Regions from separate parts of the Pseudarthrobacter sp. NBSH8 genome, predicted to be linked through region 4. Evidence: riboswitches for the same ligand, from Rfam matches in the RefSeq annotation. Region 4 holds a riboswitch; each other region holds the start of a gene.
What was found. Region 4 has a riboswitch for thiamine pyrophosphate ahead of FYJ92_RS17600 (ECF transporter S component). Riboswitches for the same ligand answer to the same signal wherever they lie in the genome.

Region 1: another riboswitch for thiamine pyrophosphate. It lies ahead of thiO (glycine oxidase ThiO); the one in region 4 lies ahead of FYJ92_RS17600 (ECF transporter S component).
Region 2: another riboswitch for thiamine pyrophosphate. It lies ahead of thiC (phosphomethylpyrimidine synthase ThiC); the one in region 4 lies ahead of FYJ92_RS17600 (ECF transporter S component).
Region 3: another riboswitch for thiamine pyrophosphate. It lies ahead of thiD (bifunctional hydroxymethylpyrimidine kinase/phosphomethylpyrimidine kinase); the one in region 4 lies ahead of FYJ92_RS17600 (ECF transporter S component).

What each region holds. Positions count from the first base shown of each region.
Region 1 covers NZ_CP043178.1:2,836,008-2,840,166, forward strand. Annotated here, with positions in the region: gene FYJ92_RS12990 (thiazole synthase) at 51-866, opposite strand; gene thiS (sulfur carrier protein ThiS) at 871-1,107, opposite strand; gene thiO (glycine oxidase ThiO) at 1,104-2,459, opposite strand; TPP riboswitch at 2,452-2,571, opposite strand; gene thiE (thiamine phosphate synthase) at 2,599-3,375, shown strand; gene FYJ92_RS13010 (RNB domain-containing ribonuclease) at 3,440-4,159, shown strand, end outside.
Region 2 covers NZ_CP043178.1:2,468,358-2,472,516, forward strand. Annotated here, with positions in the region: gene FYJ92_RS11345 (RNA-binding protein) at 1-33, opposite strand, end outside; gene rpsP (30S ribosomal protein S16) at 35-451, opposite strand; gene FYJ92_RS11355 (hypothetical protein) at 663-1,100, opposite strand; gene FYJ92_RS11360 (VOC family protein) at 1,214-2,089, opposite strand; TPP riboswitch at 2,245-2,352, shown strand; gene thiC (phosphomethylpyrimidine synthase ThiC) at 2,347-4,159, shown strand, end outside.
Region 3 covers NZ_CP043178.1:2,382,523-2,386,681, reverse strand. Annotated here, with positions in the region: gene FYJ92_RS10935 (Rne/Rng family ribonuclease) at 1-1,652, shown strand, start outside; TPP riboswitch at 1,754-1,851, shown strand; gene thiD (bifunctional hydroxymethylpyrimidine kinase/phosphomethylpyrimidine kinase) at 1,834-3,432, shown strand; gene rplU (50S ribosomal protein L21) at 3,705-4,013, shown strand; gene rpmA (50S ribosomal protein L27) at 4,075-4,159, shown strand, end outside.
Region 4 covers NZ_CP043178.1:3,795,310-3,799,468, reverse strand. Annotated here, with positions in the region: gene FYJ92_RS17630 (Na+/H+ antiporter subunit D) at 1-366, shown strand, start outside; gene FYJ92_RS17625 (Na+/H+ antiporter subunit E) at 363-908, shown strand; gene FYJ92_RS17620 (monovalent cation/H+ antiporter complex subunit F) at 905-1,183, shown strand; gene mnhG (monovalent cation/H(+) antiporter subunit G) at 1,173-1,595, shown strand; gene FYJ92_RS17610 (DUF4235 domain-containing protein) at 1,713-1,976, opposite strand; gene FYJ92_RS17605 (heme-degrading domain-containing protein) at 2,018-2,560, opposite strand; TPP riboswitch at 2,617-2,758, shown strand; gene FYJ92_RS17600 (ECF transporter S component) at 2,823-3,473, shown strand; gene FYJ92_RS17595 (ABC transporter ATP-binding protein) at 3,473-4,159, shown strand, end outside.

The DNA.
Region 1 (4,159 bases), 960 kb from region 4:
GTGAGCTCGCCCGGCTTTTGGCCGAGGGCGCCCGGTCTGGAGGAGAAGGCCTAGAGAAACTCTGCCCGGCCTTCCATGGCCGATGACGCCAAAGCGTGCTCGCGGCGCGGAATCCTGCCGGCCGCTTTCGCCAGCCTACCGGCGATGACGGCGTGTTTGAAGGCCTCCCCCATGAGTGCCGGGTTCTGCGCACGCGTGACCGCGGTGGCCAGCAGCACGGCATCACAGCCAAGCTCCATGGCCAGTGCGGCGTCGGATGCCGTGCCGATGCCGGCGTCCAGCACCACGGGCACCGAGGCGCGCGAGACGATCAGTTCGATGTTGTGTGGATTCAGGATTCCCAGGCCGGTACCGATGGGCGCTCCGAGCGGCATAACCGCGGTGGCACCCAGGTTTTCCAGCCGCAGCGCCAGGACCGGGTCATCGTTGGTGTAGGCGAACACCTTGAAGCCCCGGTTTACCAGCTGTTCGGTAGCATCCACGAGCTCCACAGCGTCCGGCAGCAGGGTCTGTTCGTCGGCGATGACTTCCAGCTTGAGCCAGTCCGTTTCCAGCGCTTCGCGCGCAAGTTCCGCCGTCATAACCGCGTCCCGGGCCGTGAAGCAGCCTGCAGTGTTGGGCAGGATCCGGATCCCGTGGTCCACCAGGAGCTGGAAAAGGGACCCCGACTCGGCCGGCGAATAGCGCCTCATGGCCACCGTGGTCAGTTCGGTTCCGGACGCCAGCAGGGCAGCTCCCAGCCCGTCGAGGCTCGGGGCCCCCCCAGTGCCCATGATGAGGCGGGAGCCGAGCTCGACGCCGTCGATCACCAGCCTGTCAGCGGCTTCGGGCAGGTTCTGTGTGCTGATGTTGCTGGTTACTGTCATGGTGTCAGCCTCCCTGGACTGCTGTGACCAGTTCGACGTCGTCACCTTCGGCGAGCGCCGTAACGAACCACTGGCTGCGGGGTACTACTTCGGAGTTGTGGGCGACGGCGACGCCGAGTTTCTGCCCGTCTGTCGCCTGGCCGTTGGCTGCGAGGGGGCGGCCTGTGATCTGGCTGATGAGGGTGGTGATGGAGGCGTCGTCCGCGACGGAATGGCGCGAGCCGTTGAGGGTGATGTTCATGCTGATTCCTTCTGAGGGTCGAGGTCCTTCATGATGCTGATGTCCTTGGGTGGGGACTGTGTGCCGGCTATGCGGTGCTGGCTTGAAAAGCGGGCCGGGTTGAGCACTCCCCAACGAGGATCCGTCCGGCCGTCGAGCAAGTCCCGGCAGATCGCTGCCGCCGCCGGAGCAAGGAGCACTCCGTGACGGAAGAACCCGGTGGCAACAATCAGCCCGGCAATGTTCCCCAGGCTCTCCTGGTTTCCCGTTCCTGGTGCGGAAACCGGTACGCGGCCCAGGAGCGGCGCGTTGTCAGGGGTCGCCGGCCTTGCCCGCGCAGTACATTCGAGGAGTTCAAGCTCCGAGACGGCAGGCACCAGGACCTGGGCGTCACGCAGCAACTGGTAGACGCCGCCGGCCGAGACAGCACCATCGCCTGTCCCGGCGAGCGCGTCCTCCCGTTGCGTTGCCCCGATCACCACCGTGCCGTTCCCTCTGGGAACGATGTAGACCGGCACGCCATGGACTATTCCGCGGACTGTCGAGGTGAGGAGCGGGCGCAGGTGCTGCGGCACAGCAAGTCGAAGGATGTCACCGTAGACGGGCCGCAGGGGCAGGTACAGCCCAACCGGCAGGCCTTCCAGCGAGGCCGCCTGCAATCCGTTGGCCACGATAGTCTCGCCGGCCTGGACTATTCCGCCGTCGGCGAGCGCCACGCCGCTGACGCGGCCGTCCTCCCAAAGAACGGCAGCGGCCCGCTGGTCAACGGCGAATCCCCCGCGGGCACCTGCCACGGCGGTTTCTGTTCCCGGTTCATGGAGGGCCAGGACTTCCTGGAGGCACGCCACCAGCCTCCGTGGATCCACCTGGTGGTCTGCGGGGATGTCCAGGGCACAGGAGATGGCCGGGCTGAGCAGGGATTCCCTGGATCTGGCCTCACGGACAGTCAGGGGTTCCACCACCAGGCCGCTGGCCTGCTGCACGGCCCGGAGGTCCATCAGCGCCCTGCGGTCCGCGGCGTCCGCGCCGATGGCGAGGGTCGGCGTCGTCAGGTATCCGGTCTCGCCAGCCCCTGCCAGAGCAAGGTCTGCCGCGAAGGCGGGCCACAGGCCGGAGGATGTAAGCATCAGCGCCAGGAGGTCTTCCTCCTGATAGTGGAGTTCGCTTACAGGGGCCAGCATGCCGGCGGCTGCCCAGGTGGCGCCTCTCCCGGGCGCGTCATCGATCAGCACAACGGAACGGCCGGATCGCCGGGCCTCCCAGGCTATGGCGTGGCCGATGACTCCACCGCCGATGACCGCCACGTCGGCGTGCAGCACGGAGTCCGGTCGGGCTGATGCAGTCTCAGGCGGGCTGCTTATTGCGGGGGGCATATGGTTCCTTCCCTACGCCGGTACTAGCCGGATCAGGTCAAGCGGTCGGCTCTGACGCCCTCTCAGCCCGGCCGCTTTGTGACGGCTGCAACGGGCTCCCGCAGTACTCGCCCAGTTTAGGGGAATTAGGCTGGTTTCCATGAACGCGCAATCCTTCGCCGCTGCAGGCACGCCCTCCGCCAGCTCTTCCACCCCCGAATCCTTGATCGCAACAGACCCCACCGGCGGCACAGGCCCGGGCCTCCCGCACAGCGCCCGGCTGTACCTATGCACAGACTCACGCCGTGACCGGGGCGACTTTGGCGAGTTTGTGGACGCGGCTTTTGCCGGCGGCGTCGACATCATCCAGCTCCGCGACAAGGCGATCGAGGCGGCGGAGGAGCTGGAGCTGCTGGCCGTGCTTCAGGCCGCGGCCGAACGCCACGGAAAGCTATGGGCCGTCAATGACCGCGCCGATGTCGCTATGCTGTCCGGCGCCCCCGTCTTCCACATCGGGCAAAAAGACCTGCCGGTCGCTTCCGCCCGCGCCCTGCTTGGGGCACCCACAGCGATCGGGCTGTCCACGCACACCGCCGAACAGATCGAAGGCGCCATCCGGCTGTCCGGCGGGCTGACGTCCGAACGCGGCCTGGACTACTTCTGCGTCGGACCGGTCTGGGCCACTCCCACCAAGCCCGGCCGGGCCGCCGTCGGCCTTGAGCTGGTGCGGTACGCTGCCGAAGCAGTCCGCGCTGCCGGTGGCGCCCAGGCCACGCTGCCCTGGTTTGCCATCGGAGGCATCGATCTTGGCAACGTGGAGCAGGTGGTGGAGGCCGGTGCCGGCAGGATTGTGGTGGTGCGCGCCATCACCGAGGCCCCCGATCCCGCAGCGGCTGCCGCAGCACTCGTGGCGGCCCTGAACGCAGGCGCATCCTGACAATCCCACGCGTGGCGGACCGTGGGCGTGCACGATCCATGAAAATCGGGCTAACCTGATTTTCGTGTCACATCATCGGTTGGCCCCCAACGTCCACGAGCAGACCAACGAGCTCGCGGCGGCACTGAGCGCCCTGCGGACCGAGCTGGAACTGCCCGGACCCTACCCGGCGGAGGCGGTCCGGGACGCGGAAGCGGCAGTGGCCGCACACGAGTTGCCAGGCGCTGACCTGACAGACGTGGACTTCCTCACCATCGATCCGGCGTCCTCCACTGACCTGGACCAGGCGCTATTCATCGAGCGCGCGGACGATGGCTACCGCGTGCTTTATGCCATCGCTGACGTGCCGTCCTTTGTCCGCCCCGGCGGCATGCTGGATGCAGAGACCCGGCGCCGCGGCCAAACGTTCTACGCCCCGGACGGCCGGATCCCGCTGCACCCGGAGGTCATCAGCGAAGGAGCCGGCAGCCTCCTGGCCGGGCAGCTTTGTTCCGCCTACGTGTGGGAGTTCGAGCTGGACGACACCGCACAGATCTCCACGGTGAGTGTCCGCAGGGCCACCATCCGCAGCAGGGCCAAGCTGAGCTACAAGGGAGTCCAGGCCGAACTGGACGCCGGGACGCCAGGTCCCGTGCTGCAGCTCCTGAAGGAAGTGGGGCTCAAACGGGTTGAACTGGAGCGGCAACGTGGCGGCGCCAGCCTGAACATGCCCGAGCAGGAAATCGTGCAACTGCCCGACGGCGGCTACCGGATTGCCGCGGCACCGCAGCTTCCGGTGGAGGAC
Region 2 (4,159 bases), 1.3 Mb from region 4:
CCGGACGAGGTGTTCGAGCGCTTCTGCCAGCAATCTACTCAGCCTCGGTGGTCTCTGCTTCGGCCGGGGCCTCGGCTGCGTCAGACTGCTTTGACTTCTTGGTGATGGCTTCCGGGATAATCACGGAACCCTTCTCCGGGGCAACAAAGGCAACCTTCGGAGCTTTGGTCTTCAGGGTGCCTTCCTGGCCCGGGAGGCCCTTGAACTTCTGCCAGTCACCGGTGATCTTGAGGATCGCGGCAACCTGCTCGGACGGCTGTGCGCCGACGCCGAGCCAGTACTGGGCACGGTCCGTGTCAACCTCGATGTATGAGGGCTCTTCGGTGGGGTGGTACTTGCCGATCTCTTCGATGGCACGGCCGTCACGCTTGGAGCGTGCGTCCATAACGACGATGCGGTAGTACGGTGCGCGCATCTTGCCAAAGCGCTTAAGGCGAATCTTTACGGCCACTTTTGTGGTCACTCCTGTTTCAGAAAAGGGGTAAACCGACGTTCTGCACCCGTGGGGCGGGCCATACTTGAGGGTTCAAAGGACAGGATCCAAACGCGGAGAGAGGGGCCACGCAGATCGAGTACCTGTTTATTGTGCCAGATCAGCGTCCGGATTTCGACTTGACACGGACGAATGGAGCAGCGGGGCGGACCGGCACGCCACAGCCAGCCTAGGACGACCAGACGTAGACACCGGTGCGCGCGGCGTCATCGATCGAGTTCGCCAGCTCGGCGACCTTCTGGACATACGTCCGGGCCTCGGCCACGCCGAAGGGCATGTCATCCTGGGCGGCCCACTTTTCAGCGACGTCATCCAGGACATTACCGTCCCCCTCAGTCTCATAACTGAGCAGGTCCGCCAGCGCACGCACCATGGCCGACGGAACCCCGAGGAGCGAATCGCTGGCCACATCAACCATGGCCAGTTCGTAGTCCGCGCCACCGGCGTGCACCGCAGCACCGGCAAGATCGCCAAGCTGTTCGATTTCGAAATCGCTGATTCCGGGAATCCGCAGGCCCTGGCCCGCCGGGGAGCCGCCCGCATCCAGGACGACCGCCCGCTTCAGCGCGGCATCGTGAGTGGAAACAAAAATTTCAGTGAAGCCCATGGGAACAGCCCTCATTCCGTCGACGGTGCGGCCCGGAAGGGCTGCATCAAGTGCCGCCCCGGCCGTTCAGAATCAGCCTAGTACAACGCGCCCCGCACCTTTGGCATCCGCACTCAGCGGACGGCGACACGGATCCTGTTGCGCCACGGATCCTCGAAGCGAAGCTCGGCGCCCGTGTGGTGCGAGGCCACGCCGGCGACCTTCAGGCGGTCGGCGAGCGCACCGACGTCGTCCCCGGAAGTGACCTCGATGAGCACTTCACCCAGGCCCAGGGTGTCCTTGCGGGGACCGGCGCCGCGGCTGTTCCAGACGTTCATGGCCATGTGGTGGTGATACCGGCCGGCCGAGACAAACAGCGCCTGCCCGTGCCAGCCTGCGGTCTTTTCGAAGCCCAGCGTGCCCACGTAGAAATGGTGCGCCGACTGGACGTCACCCACCTGGAGGTGGATGTGGCCCACCCCGGCTTCAGCGGCCTGCTGGCCGGCCACGGATTCCTGGGTCAGGTGCTGCTCAAGGTAGCGCTGCGGTGGCAGTGCCAGGCTGTCCATCACCACATCCTTCCCGTTCCAGGACCAGTTTTCGCGGGGCCTGTCCCAGTACAGTTCGATGCCATTGCCTTCGGGGTCGTTGAAGTAGAAGGCCTCGCTGACGAGGTGGTCGGCGCTGCCCGTGAAGGATCGGGGTTCGTATTGCGCTGCAGAGGCCACCGTGGCAGCCAGTGACGCCTGGTTGTCAAAGAGCAGTGCGGTGTGGAACAGCCCGGCCTCTCCCCTGCCAGGCAGGTTCAGGGAAGGGGCGGCCGCGAGATGGACGAGCGGGCGTTGAAGGCGGCCAAGGTAGACGCCGCCGTCCTCTTCCGCCACAACCTCCAGGCCGAGTGCGCGCTGGTAGTAGTCGGTCATCAGCTTCACGTCGCCCACCTTGAGCATCACGGTGCCCATGGAGAGGTCGGCAGGAAGGAGATCCCGGCTGGTGGCTTCTGCAGTCATTGAACGCTCCCGGTCCGTTGGCCTTCGGGGCCGAAGGCGGCTATACCTTCAATTTACTTGAAGCTTCAATTTAATTCAAGTGGCTGAACGCACAGATTGCAACTCCGGTCCCGTGAGTGCTGTCACCGGGCCGCCCTCTGCCTGTGGTAGCTTCGACTTGACCACACGGGAGCCCTTGCAGGGGCTGAGATCGGGCTGACGCAGCCTGCGACCGTTGAACCTGTCCGGGTAATGCCGGCGAAGGAAGTGAGTATTCATTGAATACACAAGAAACACAGCTGATCCCTGCCCACATTGAAGCCGACCAGGATCAAACGCTCCAGCCTGACACTCAGTCACTGAAGTCCCACTCGCTGGCGTTCATCACTGATGACGCCACCGGGATCCGGGTTCCCGTGACCGAGATCGCGCTGGAACCGTCGCCGAACGGCGCAGCGAACGGGCCTTTTCGGACCTACCGCACGGCCGGGCCGGGCAGCGATCCGGTGGTGGGCCTCAACCCGTTCCGCTCGGAGTGGATCGCCGCCCGCGGCGACACCGAGCCCTACAGCGGACGGGAACGGAACCTGCTCGACGACGGTAAGTCGGCCGTGCGGCGCGGCGCAGCCTCTGCGGAGTGGAAGGGGGCACGGCCGGTGCCCCGCCGCGCCGTCGACGGCCGGACCGTCACGCAGATGCACTACGCACGGCAGGGTGTGGTGACCACCGAGATGCAGTTCGTTGCCCTCCGCGAGAACTGTGACGTGGAACTGGTCCGCAGCGAAGTCGCTGCCGGCCGCGCCATCATCCCCAACAACATCAACCACCCGGAATCCGAACCGATGATTATCGGCAAGGCATTCCTGGTCAAGATCAACGCCAATATCGGCAACTCCGCGGTGACCAGCTCCATCGCCGAGGAAGTGGACAAACTCCAATGGGCCACCCAGTGGGGCGCCGACACGGTGATGGACCTTTCCACCGGAGATGACATCCACACCACGCGGGAATGGCTCATCCGCAACTCCCCCGTGCCCATTGGCACGGTGCCGATCTACCAGGCCCTGGAGAAGGTCAATGGCGAGGCCAACGCACTGACGTGGGAAATCTTCCGGGACACCGTCATTGAGCAGTGCGAGCAGGGCGTGGACTACATGACCATCCACGCCGGTGTGCTGCTGCGTTACGTGCCGCTGACGGCCAACCGCGTCACCGGCATCGTCTCCCGGGGCGGTGCGATCATGGCGGGCTGGTGCCTGGCCCACCACCAGGAAAACTTCCTTTACACGCACTTCGACGAGCTGTGCGAGATCTTCGCCAAGTACGACGTCGCGTTCTCCCTGGGCGACGGACTGCGCCCGGGAGCCACTGCGGACGCCAACGACGCCGCCCAGTTCGCGGAGCTGGACACGCTCGCGGAGCTTACGCAGCGGGCGTGGGAATTCGATGTGCAGGTCATGGTGGAGGGTCCTGGGCACGTCCCGTTCCACCTGGTGCGGGAGAACGTGGAACGCCAGCAGGAACTCTGCAAGGGCGCCCCGTTCTACACACTGGGGCCCCTGGTCACGGACATTGCCCCGGGCTATGACCACATCACGTCCGCCATCGGCGCCACCGAAATCGCCCGGTACGGCACAGCCATGCTTTGTTACGTCACGCCCAAGGAGCACCTTGGCCTGCCGAACAAGGACGACGTGAAGACCGGGGTGATCACCTACAAGATCGCCGCCCACGCAGCCGACCTTGCCAAGGGCCACCCCGGCGCCCATGAACGGGACGACGCCCTGTCAAAGGCCCGGTTCGAGTTCCGCTGGCGCGACCAGTTCGCGCTGTCCCTTGACCCGGTTACAGCCGAGGCCTTCCATGACGAGACGTTGCCGGCCGAACCGGCGAAAACGGCGCACTTCTGCTCCATGTGCGGCCCGAAGTTCTGCTCCATGAAGATCAGCCAGGACATCAGGGACGAATACGGCTCCGCAGATTCGCAGGCGGCCATAGCCGAGGCCTACAGCGGGATGCGCGAAAAGAGTGCGGAGTTCCTGGCCGCCGGCGGGAAGGTCTACCTCCCGGAGCTTCGGATTCCGGCCGGGA
Region 3 (4,159 bases), 1.4 Mb from region 4:
CCGAAGGCGCCTCGGAAGAGGAGCTCACGCACGACATCAACAGGCTGCGCGCGCAGTGGGAGGGCATCGAAAGCCAGTCCACGTCGACCAAGATCCTCGCCCCGGAGCTCCTCTACGGCGAACCGGACCTCACCATCAAGGTGGTCCGTGACGTCTTCAACGAGGACTTCTCCAAGCTGATCGTCTCGGGTGAAGAGGCCTGGGACACCATCGAGGCCTACGTCACGTACGTTGCCCCGGACCTCGTGGGCCGCCTGGAAAAGTGGACCAAGGACCAGGACATCTTCGCCGCGTGGCGGATCGACGAGCAGATCCACAAGGCCCTGGAACGTAAGGTCTTCCTGCCTTCGGGCGGCTCGCTGGTCATTGACCGCACCGAAGCCATGACCGTGGTAGACGTCAACACCGGCAAGTTCACCGGCAGCGGTGGCAACCTCGAAGAAACCGTCACCAAGAACAACCTCGAGGCAGCCGAAGAAGTGGTCCGGCAGCTCCGGCTCCGCGACATCGGCGGCATCATCGTCATCGACTTTATCGACATGGTCCTCGAATCCAACCGGGACCTGGTCCTTCGCCGCATGGTGGAGTGCCTGGGCCGCGACCGGACCAAGCACCAGGTTGCAGAAGTGACATCGCTGGGCCTCGTGCAGATGACGCGAAAGCGCATGGGTACCGGACTCCTGGAAGTCTTCGGGGAGCAGTGTGAAACCTGTGCAGGCCGCGGAATTGTCACCCACGACGACCCCGTGGAGCACCGCCGCGCCAATACCGTAGCCGCTGAGCACCACGTGCAGCGGGTGGACAGCCGGCAGGAACCCCGCATCAACGATCAGCGCGCCGACAGCATGCGCACGGACAGTCAGCGCCCGGACAGCCAGCCGGGTGGCCGCACTGACCGGAAGCGCCGCCGCGGACGTGGCGGCCAGCCACTGGAAACGGCACCGGCAGCGCCGGTGCAGATCCACACGGTCCACCCGGAACCCAGTGACGCCGAGCGCCATGCCAAGGCCGAGGCCACGCGGGCCGCGCTTGCGAACATTGCGGCTGCAGCCCACGCTGCGCACGTGCACGACGACGAAGTGGCTCGCGCATCAGCCGCGGCGGGACAATCTCCGGCTGCGCCAGTGCCCGCTGCGCCGGTGCCGGCTGCGCGGCCCGAGATGGACTCCAATGGCCGCCCGGCCGCTGTGCTGACGTTCGGCGGCGAGCAGGTGGTGCTGCCGTTCGTGGCCCACCACGAGGACCAGCCGCACGCACCGGCCCTGACGCTTGACCGCCTCGCGGAGGCCTTCGCCCGCCTTGGCGAGCCGGCCCCTGTAGTGGAAAACGAGCCGTCCGCAGTCCAGGCAGCTGCAAGCCAACCGGGCGAACCTGCCCGTCAGCAGCAGCCGGCAGCGGCGGAGAAGGATTACTCCGACCACACCGAGGAGCCCCGCGCCCGCCGTCCCCGGCGGAACCGGAGCGCCAGCCGTGCCCAGGGCGCAGCCAACGCCACGTCTGTGGAGCATCACGAAGCCGCTCCGGCGGCTGCCGCTGGACACACCCACGCCACCAAGGCCCCGGAGTCCGTCAAGGCTCCGGTGGCTGACAAGCCTGCGGCCACCAACTCGCCTATCATCCTGGGTGTTGGGGTTCCGGCCTCGGAACTCTAACGAAGCAGCAGGGCAAGCCTCTACAACGGCGCCCGGACGTGTCTGTGAATCACAGGCTGCGTCCGGGCGTCCGGCGTTAAGTCCCGAGGGACGCTAGGCTGGTGACTGACACGGGGTGCCGCGCAGAGAGCCGGCTGAGATCCACACCCGTTGAACCTGTCCGGCTAGCACCGGCGAAGGGATGTCTCCTTTGGCTTCAACTTCTGTCCTTCCTCCCGCAACGCCCGCGGCGGTTCTGCCGGATATCTCAGCAAACCAGGGTGAGGTCCGGCCGGCGCCAGGCCGGTCTGGCAGCGTCCAGGTGCTGCGTGACGTCCCGCGGGTGCTTTCCATTGCCGGATCGGACCCGTCAGGCGGCGCGGGCGTCCAGGCCGACCTCAAAAGCATTGCGGCTCTTGGCGGCTACGGCATGGCGGCCATCACTGCACTGACAGTCCAGAACACCCAGGGGGTGCAGGCGGTTCACGTGCCGCCGGCATCCTTCCTGGGCCAGCAGCTGGATGCCATCAGCGACGACATCACCATCGATGCGGTCAAGATCGGCATGCTCGGCGATGCTGCGGTGATTGGCGTGGTCCGGGACTGGCTGGTAAAAGCGCGTCCCGCCGTCGTCGTTCTCGATCCGGTGATGGTGGCCACGAGCGGTGACCGGCTGCTGCAGGAGTCTGCCGAGGCAGCCCTGCGGGAGCTGCTCCCGCTCGCGGACCTGATCACCCCCAACCTGGCCGAATTGGCCATCCTGGTGGGGGAGCCGCAGGCACGGGACTGGCCTGATGCGCTCGGACAGGGGCAGCGGTTGTCCGCCGCGACCGGTGCCACGGTCCTGGTCAAGGGCGGCCATCTCGACGGCGGCGCCTGCCCGGATGCCCTGGTCAACGCCGCCGGGCTGCTCGCCCAGGAGGTAGTGGAAGTGAGCGGCGACAGGATCCCCACCCGCAACAGCCACGGCACCGGCTGCTCGCTGTCGTCGGCCATGGCTACGGCCCGGGCCAGGCTGGGGAACTGGGAATCCGCACTACGGCAAGTGAAGCCTTGGCTGGTCGGCGCACTGCAGGCCGCTGATCAGCTGGAGGTGGGCGGGGGCCACGGTCCCATCAACCACTTTCACCACCTGCAACAAGTTCCGGCAGCCGGCGAATTCGCCCAGACGCTCCAGCGGGCGTCGGCGCCGGATCTTGCGGCCATCTACGGGCTGGATTTCATCCGCGGCCTGGCGGGCGGCACGTTGGCTGAGGAACAGTTCGGCTACTACCTGGCGCAGGACGCCATCTACCTGAATGGCTATTCGCGGGTCCTTGCCCGCGCCAGTGCACTGGCGCCCACGGAAGCCGCTCAGACGTTCTGGGCAAACTCTGCCCGGCAATGCCTTGAGGTCGAATCCGAGCTGCACCGCACGTGGCTGAGCACCAGGACGGTGGACTCCGCACTTGGCCCCGTCACCAAGTCCTATGTGGACCACCTGCTGGCAGCCTCGGCCTCCGGCAGCTACGCGGTCCTCGTCGCTGCGGTGCTGCCGTGCTTCTGGCTGTACGCCGAGGTGGGACAGACCCTCCACGCGGAGTTCTTGGCCGCCGGTGCACCGAAGGCGCATCCCTATGCCGACTGGTTGCGGGCCTACGCTGACGAGGACTTCGCGCAGGCCACCCGGGACGCCATCGCCTTGGCTGATGACGCGGGCCGGAGCGCTTCCGCGGATGAACGTGCGGCGATGCTGGTGGCGTTCAGGCAGTCGTGCCGGTTCGAAGTGGAGTTCTTCGACGCGCCGCGAATTCATTCCTGACAGTCCGGGGCCCGCGTGGCCTGTACGATAGTCAGGCACGGTTTTGGATTGTCAGTGCAGTTCCTGCTTATGGGTCCTATCACAGACAACCGACCGTAACCAGCCTCATTTGCGGCCGAAGGCAAAATTAGCGTATTCTAGATCTTCGGTGCTTACGCCAACACTTGGGTTACGACCCCACGGCGTTGAGGCACAGCGAGAACCCAGCCGATTATGGAATCGGGTTCAGCACGCAAATTTAGTAATAAACGTCGAGAGAAGTGAGTTCCCAAGTGGTGTACGCGATTGTCCGCGCAGGCGGCCGCCAAGAGAAGGTTTCCGTTGGAGACTTCGTTACCCTGAACCGCGTCCCCGGTGGAGCCGGCAGCACTTTTGAGTTGCCCGCACTGCTCCTGGTAGACGGTGACAAAGTCACCTCTGCTGCTGCGGACCTGGCCAAGGTAACGGTTACGGCTGAGATCCTCGAAGACCTCCGTGGTCCGAAGATCGTCATCCAGAAGTTCAAGAACAAGACCGGTTACAAGAAGCGCCAGGGTCACCGTCAGGAATTGACCAAGGTCAAGATCACGGGTATCAAGTAACTCTTCGTTACTGTTCAGGTTCTTCAGCAGATTCCCCAGAATTTAAAGGCAGGCATTTCAAATGGCACATAAAAAAGGCGCGAGTTCCACTCGCAACGGTCGTGACTCCAACGCCCAGTACCTCGGCGTCAAGCGCTTCGGTGGTC
Region 4 (4,159 bases):
ATCGGCGGCGTGGTCACCAGCCTCCTGACCCTGCTGGCAGTCGCACGGGTCTGGAACCGCGCGTTCTGGCGCAAGCCCTCGGACGCCGAGCACCCGGACCCCGTCTTGCTGGCTGCGCCCGAGGATTCGGACACCGGCAGCCGGGCCGGCCGCAAGAACGTCACGCTGCTGCCCCGGACCATGGTGGGTTCAACGCTGGGCCTGGTGGCTCTGGGAGTGTCACTGACGGTCTTCGCCGGCCCGCTGTTCACAGTCTCGGACCAGGCCGCCCACGAGATGCTGGACAGATCCGCCTACATCCAGGCCGTTCTGGGCGAGGACACGCAGGTTCCCTCGGTGGCACTGAAAGACGGAGGAGGCAAATGAGCCGCCGGCGGATTTCTCTGCGCCAGGAACTGCCCCTGCTGGTATGGCTGGTGATCGTCTGGGGCGCCCTGTGGCAGGACTTCAGCCCCGGCAACCTGCTGTTCGGCGCGTTGCTGGCCGTGCTCGTGGCCCGGATGTTCTACCTGCCGCCGGTAGAAGTCAGCGGCCGCTTCAACATTCTTCACGCCGTGCCATTTGCCCTGCGTTTCCTGGGCAGGGTGGCGGCAGCGAGCGTTGAGGTTATGTACCTGGCGGCTGTCCGCGGCCCGCGGGTCATCAGCTCCGTCGTCGCAGTGCCGTTGCGGAGCCACCAGGACCTCATGGTCACCGCCACCGGGCACGTGATCTCGCTGATCCCAGGCTCCTTGGTGGTGGAAGTGGACCGGTCAACGTCCACCTTGTACCTCCACGGGCTCAACGTCAGCAGCCCGGAAGAGGTAGAGAACCTGCGCAGGGAAGTCCGCTCGATCGAGGCCGGCCTGATCAGGATCATGGGCTCCCGCGAAGAACTCGAAGCAATCCGGCAGGAGGCCGCATCATGATGCAGACCGTTCTGGCTGTTACGGCAGTCATTCTTTCGCTGGCAGCGGCGGGAGCCATCATTAGGATCTCCCGCGGCCCGTCGCTGCTGGACAGGGTGCTGGCCTCCGACGTCCTGCTCGCGATCCTCGGCGCGGCCCTATGCATCGATATGGCCGTTAACCGGCACCTGAACAACCTGATGCTGCTGGTGGCGCTGTCCATTGTCGGCTTCATCGGGGCAGTGACGGTTGCGCGCTTTGTGGCCGACCGGCGGGAGCAAGCCAATGAATCCTGAGGCCAGCGTGGTTGATAACGTCATCGATACCGTGTCGGCGGTGTTCCTGGTGGTGGGTGCCCTCATGTCCCTCGCCGCCGCCGTCGGACTGCTCCGTTTTCCGGACCTGCTCAGCCGCATGCACGCGGCCACCAAGCCCCAGGTGCTGGGGCTGTTCCTGCTCCTTGCGGCCATCGGCCTGCAGATGCGCACCTGGTGGGTGTGGCCCGCGCTGCTCGTGGCCTGGATTTTCCAGCTGCTGACCGTGCCGGTTTCCGCCCACATGGTGGGCCGCGCCGGGTACCGCACCAAACACCTGCACCGCGAGCTGCTCAGCTCCGATGAACTCGACGCCGTGGTTCAGAAGGCGGCACAATCGTCCCGGGATGACTCGTCCCGGGATGAAGCGTACGACGGCGGGCGGCGGGACTGAGCCTCACTCGCCGATGCTAACGTCCCGCCCCGCGCGTGAGTTTTTGTCCAGATAACACGGCGTCAGGGCCGTTTGGAGGCCTTTATCTGGACAAAAACTCATGTGTTGGTGGTGCGCTTAGACGATGTCCTGGGACTTGGCGAAGCGGGTAATGGCCCGCTGTGTGCCGCGGTTGGCCAGCACCTGAATGATGGTGCTGACCGAGGCCGAAATAAGCGCGAACGTCAGCGCCGAGCGGAGGCTCGTGGGGGTGTCTTCATCCTTGCCGGTGGGAGCCTTCCGGCCGGTGGACTTTTCCCACACGGTATTGACCATCTTGGTGCCGACGAATCCGGCGCCGAGGCTGATTGCGGTGCCGAGCAGCTTGATGAACAGGTTCATTCGTTGAACTCCTTGTGAGCGGATCCGGGACTGTCTTTAGCCTAACCCGGCTGCATGGACTCCAGAATCTCCCGCAGGGCTTCCACCACGAGATCGTGGTCCTGCTGCTGGGGCAGGCCCGAGACCGTCACCGTGGCTACGGCGCCCACGCCGGCGACGTAGACCGGGAAGCAGCCGCCGTGGGCCGCGTAGACGGTTTCGTCGTACCAGCCGTGGTCCTCGATCCGGCCGCCGTGCAGCCTGCCGCGGAGGCCCACCAGCAACGACGGGATCTCATACCTGGCGGCGGTGCGCTGCTTCGCCCGGATCCAGTGCTCGTTGTCGGGGGTGGCGCCGTCCAGGGCAACATGGAAAAGGACCTGGTCACCCTTCGTGATGTCGATCGCGATAGGCAGCCGGCGCGATTTGCCGAGCTCCACCAGCAGCAGCCCCAGATTGAGGGAATCATCCCTGGTGAAATGGGGAAACTGCAGCTCGCTGATCTCGCCCTCGATGCGGGCGATCAGGGCCTCCAGCAGCCCCACCGGCTGGGGCACCGTCGCATCGGGATTGAACGCAGTCACAGTCGGGTTGTTGGCAGTCATGGCCCACAATCTACCCCGCCCGCGGTGTAAACTGGAGTACGCCCATCAGGGCAGATTTATTACGACAGGGGAGCGCCGCCGTCGGACATCACTGGCATTGCCAGGGAACCGCAGGCAGGCGCTGAGAGTGCGGACAGCCGCAGACCCTCGAACCTGATCCGGTTAGTACCGGCGCAAGGGAGTCGAGTTCTCGAAGTGTCCGGAAACGGCGGCAGCGCCGCACGCCGGGGCACTTTCCCCTCCTGATCCTCAGGAGGACCGAATGACAACTGCAGCAATCAAAAAGACCGGCAATACCTGGCGTGTTGTGGACATCGTGGTGGCGGCGCTCATCGCCATCACCGGTGGCGTGATCTTCTGGGCCTGGTCCCAGGGCGCCGGCATCGTTTCCGCACCAATGAATGCCGTTTACCCCCCGCTGACCGGCCTGATCGCCGGCGGCTGGATGATCCCGGCAGTGCTGGGCATGCTCATCATCCGCAAACCCGGCGCGGCGCTCTTCTGCGAAGCTGTGGCCGCCACCGGCGAACTCATCATGGGCTCGCAGTACGGCGCCACGGTGCTGATCTCCGGACTCCTCCAGGGCCTAGGCGCCGAACTGGTGTTCTTCCTGCTGGTGTACGGCAACTTCCGGTTCAAGTCCTTCCTGCACCAGAAGTACAACCTCATCGCCGCTCTCCTGGCCGGTGCCGGGGCGGGCCTGTTCTGCGGCCTCAACGACTCGTTCCTGCCGTGGGGCTGGAACATCGCGTACGAGCCCGGCGACAAGCTTGCGTACATCGTTTTCTGCACCATCTCCGGCGCGGTGATTGCGGGCGCGCTGTCCTGGATCGCCACCCGCGGCCTGGCCAGGACCGGCGTGCTGAGCTCGTTCGCGTCCCGGAAGGCAGCTTCGGAGCCCGTCTTCAACTGATGACCGCTTCCGACGCCGGCGCTTCCGGAGTGCGCCCCGCCGCGGTGTCCGCCCGTGGCTGGGGCTGGCGGCATGCCGGCCGTTCCGCCCCCGCCGTCCACGGGCTCGACCTCGACATCGCTCCCGGCGAGCGGGTGCTGCTGCTGGGCCCGTCGGGCGCCGGCAAGTCAACGCTGCTGCACGCGCTCGCAGGGGTGCTGGGGGATGAAGGAGACGACGCCGACGAAACCGGTTCGCTGCTGATCGACGGGGTGGTTCCCCGCGGGCAGCGCGGCCGCTCGGGGCTGATGCAGCAGGACCCGGAAACGCAGGTGGTTCTGTCGCGCCTGGGCGACGACGTCGCCTTCGGCGCCGAGAACCTCGCCGTTCCGCGGGACGAGATCTGGCGGCGCGTCCATGAAGCGCTCGACGACGTCGGGCTGCGAAGTGCCGGGGGCGGCGGAGCTGGTTTGAACGCCAATGGCACAGGTGTGGACGCCAACGGCGGGCCAGGTGCCGCCGGGCTCCCGCTGGACCACCCGACGTCGGCCCTGTCCGGCGGACAGAAGCAGCGACTGGCGCTGGCCGGGATCCTCGCGATGCGGCCCGGGCTGATCCTGCTGGACGAGCCCACCGCGAACCTGGATCCCGCCGGCGTGCTGGAAGTCCGGGACGCAGTGGGCCGCTGCCTGGACAAAACCGGCGCC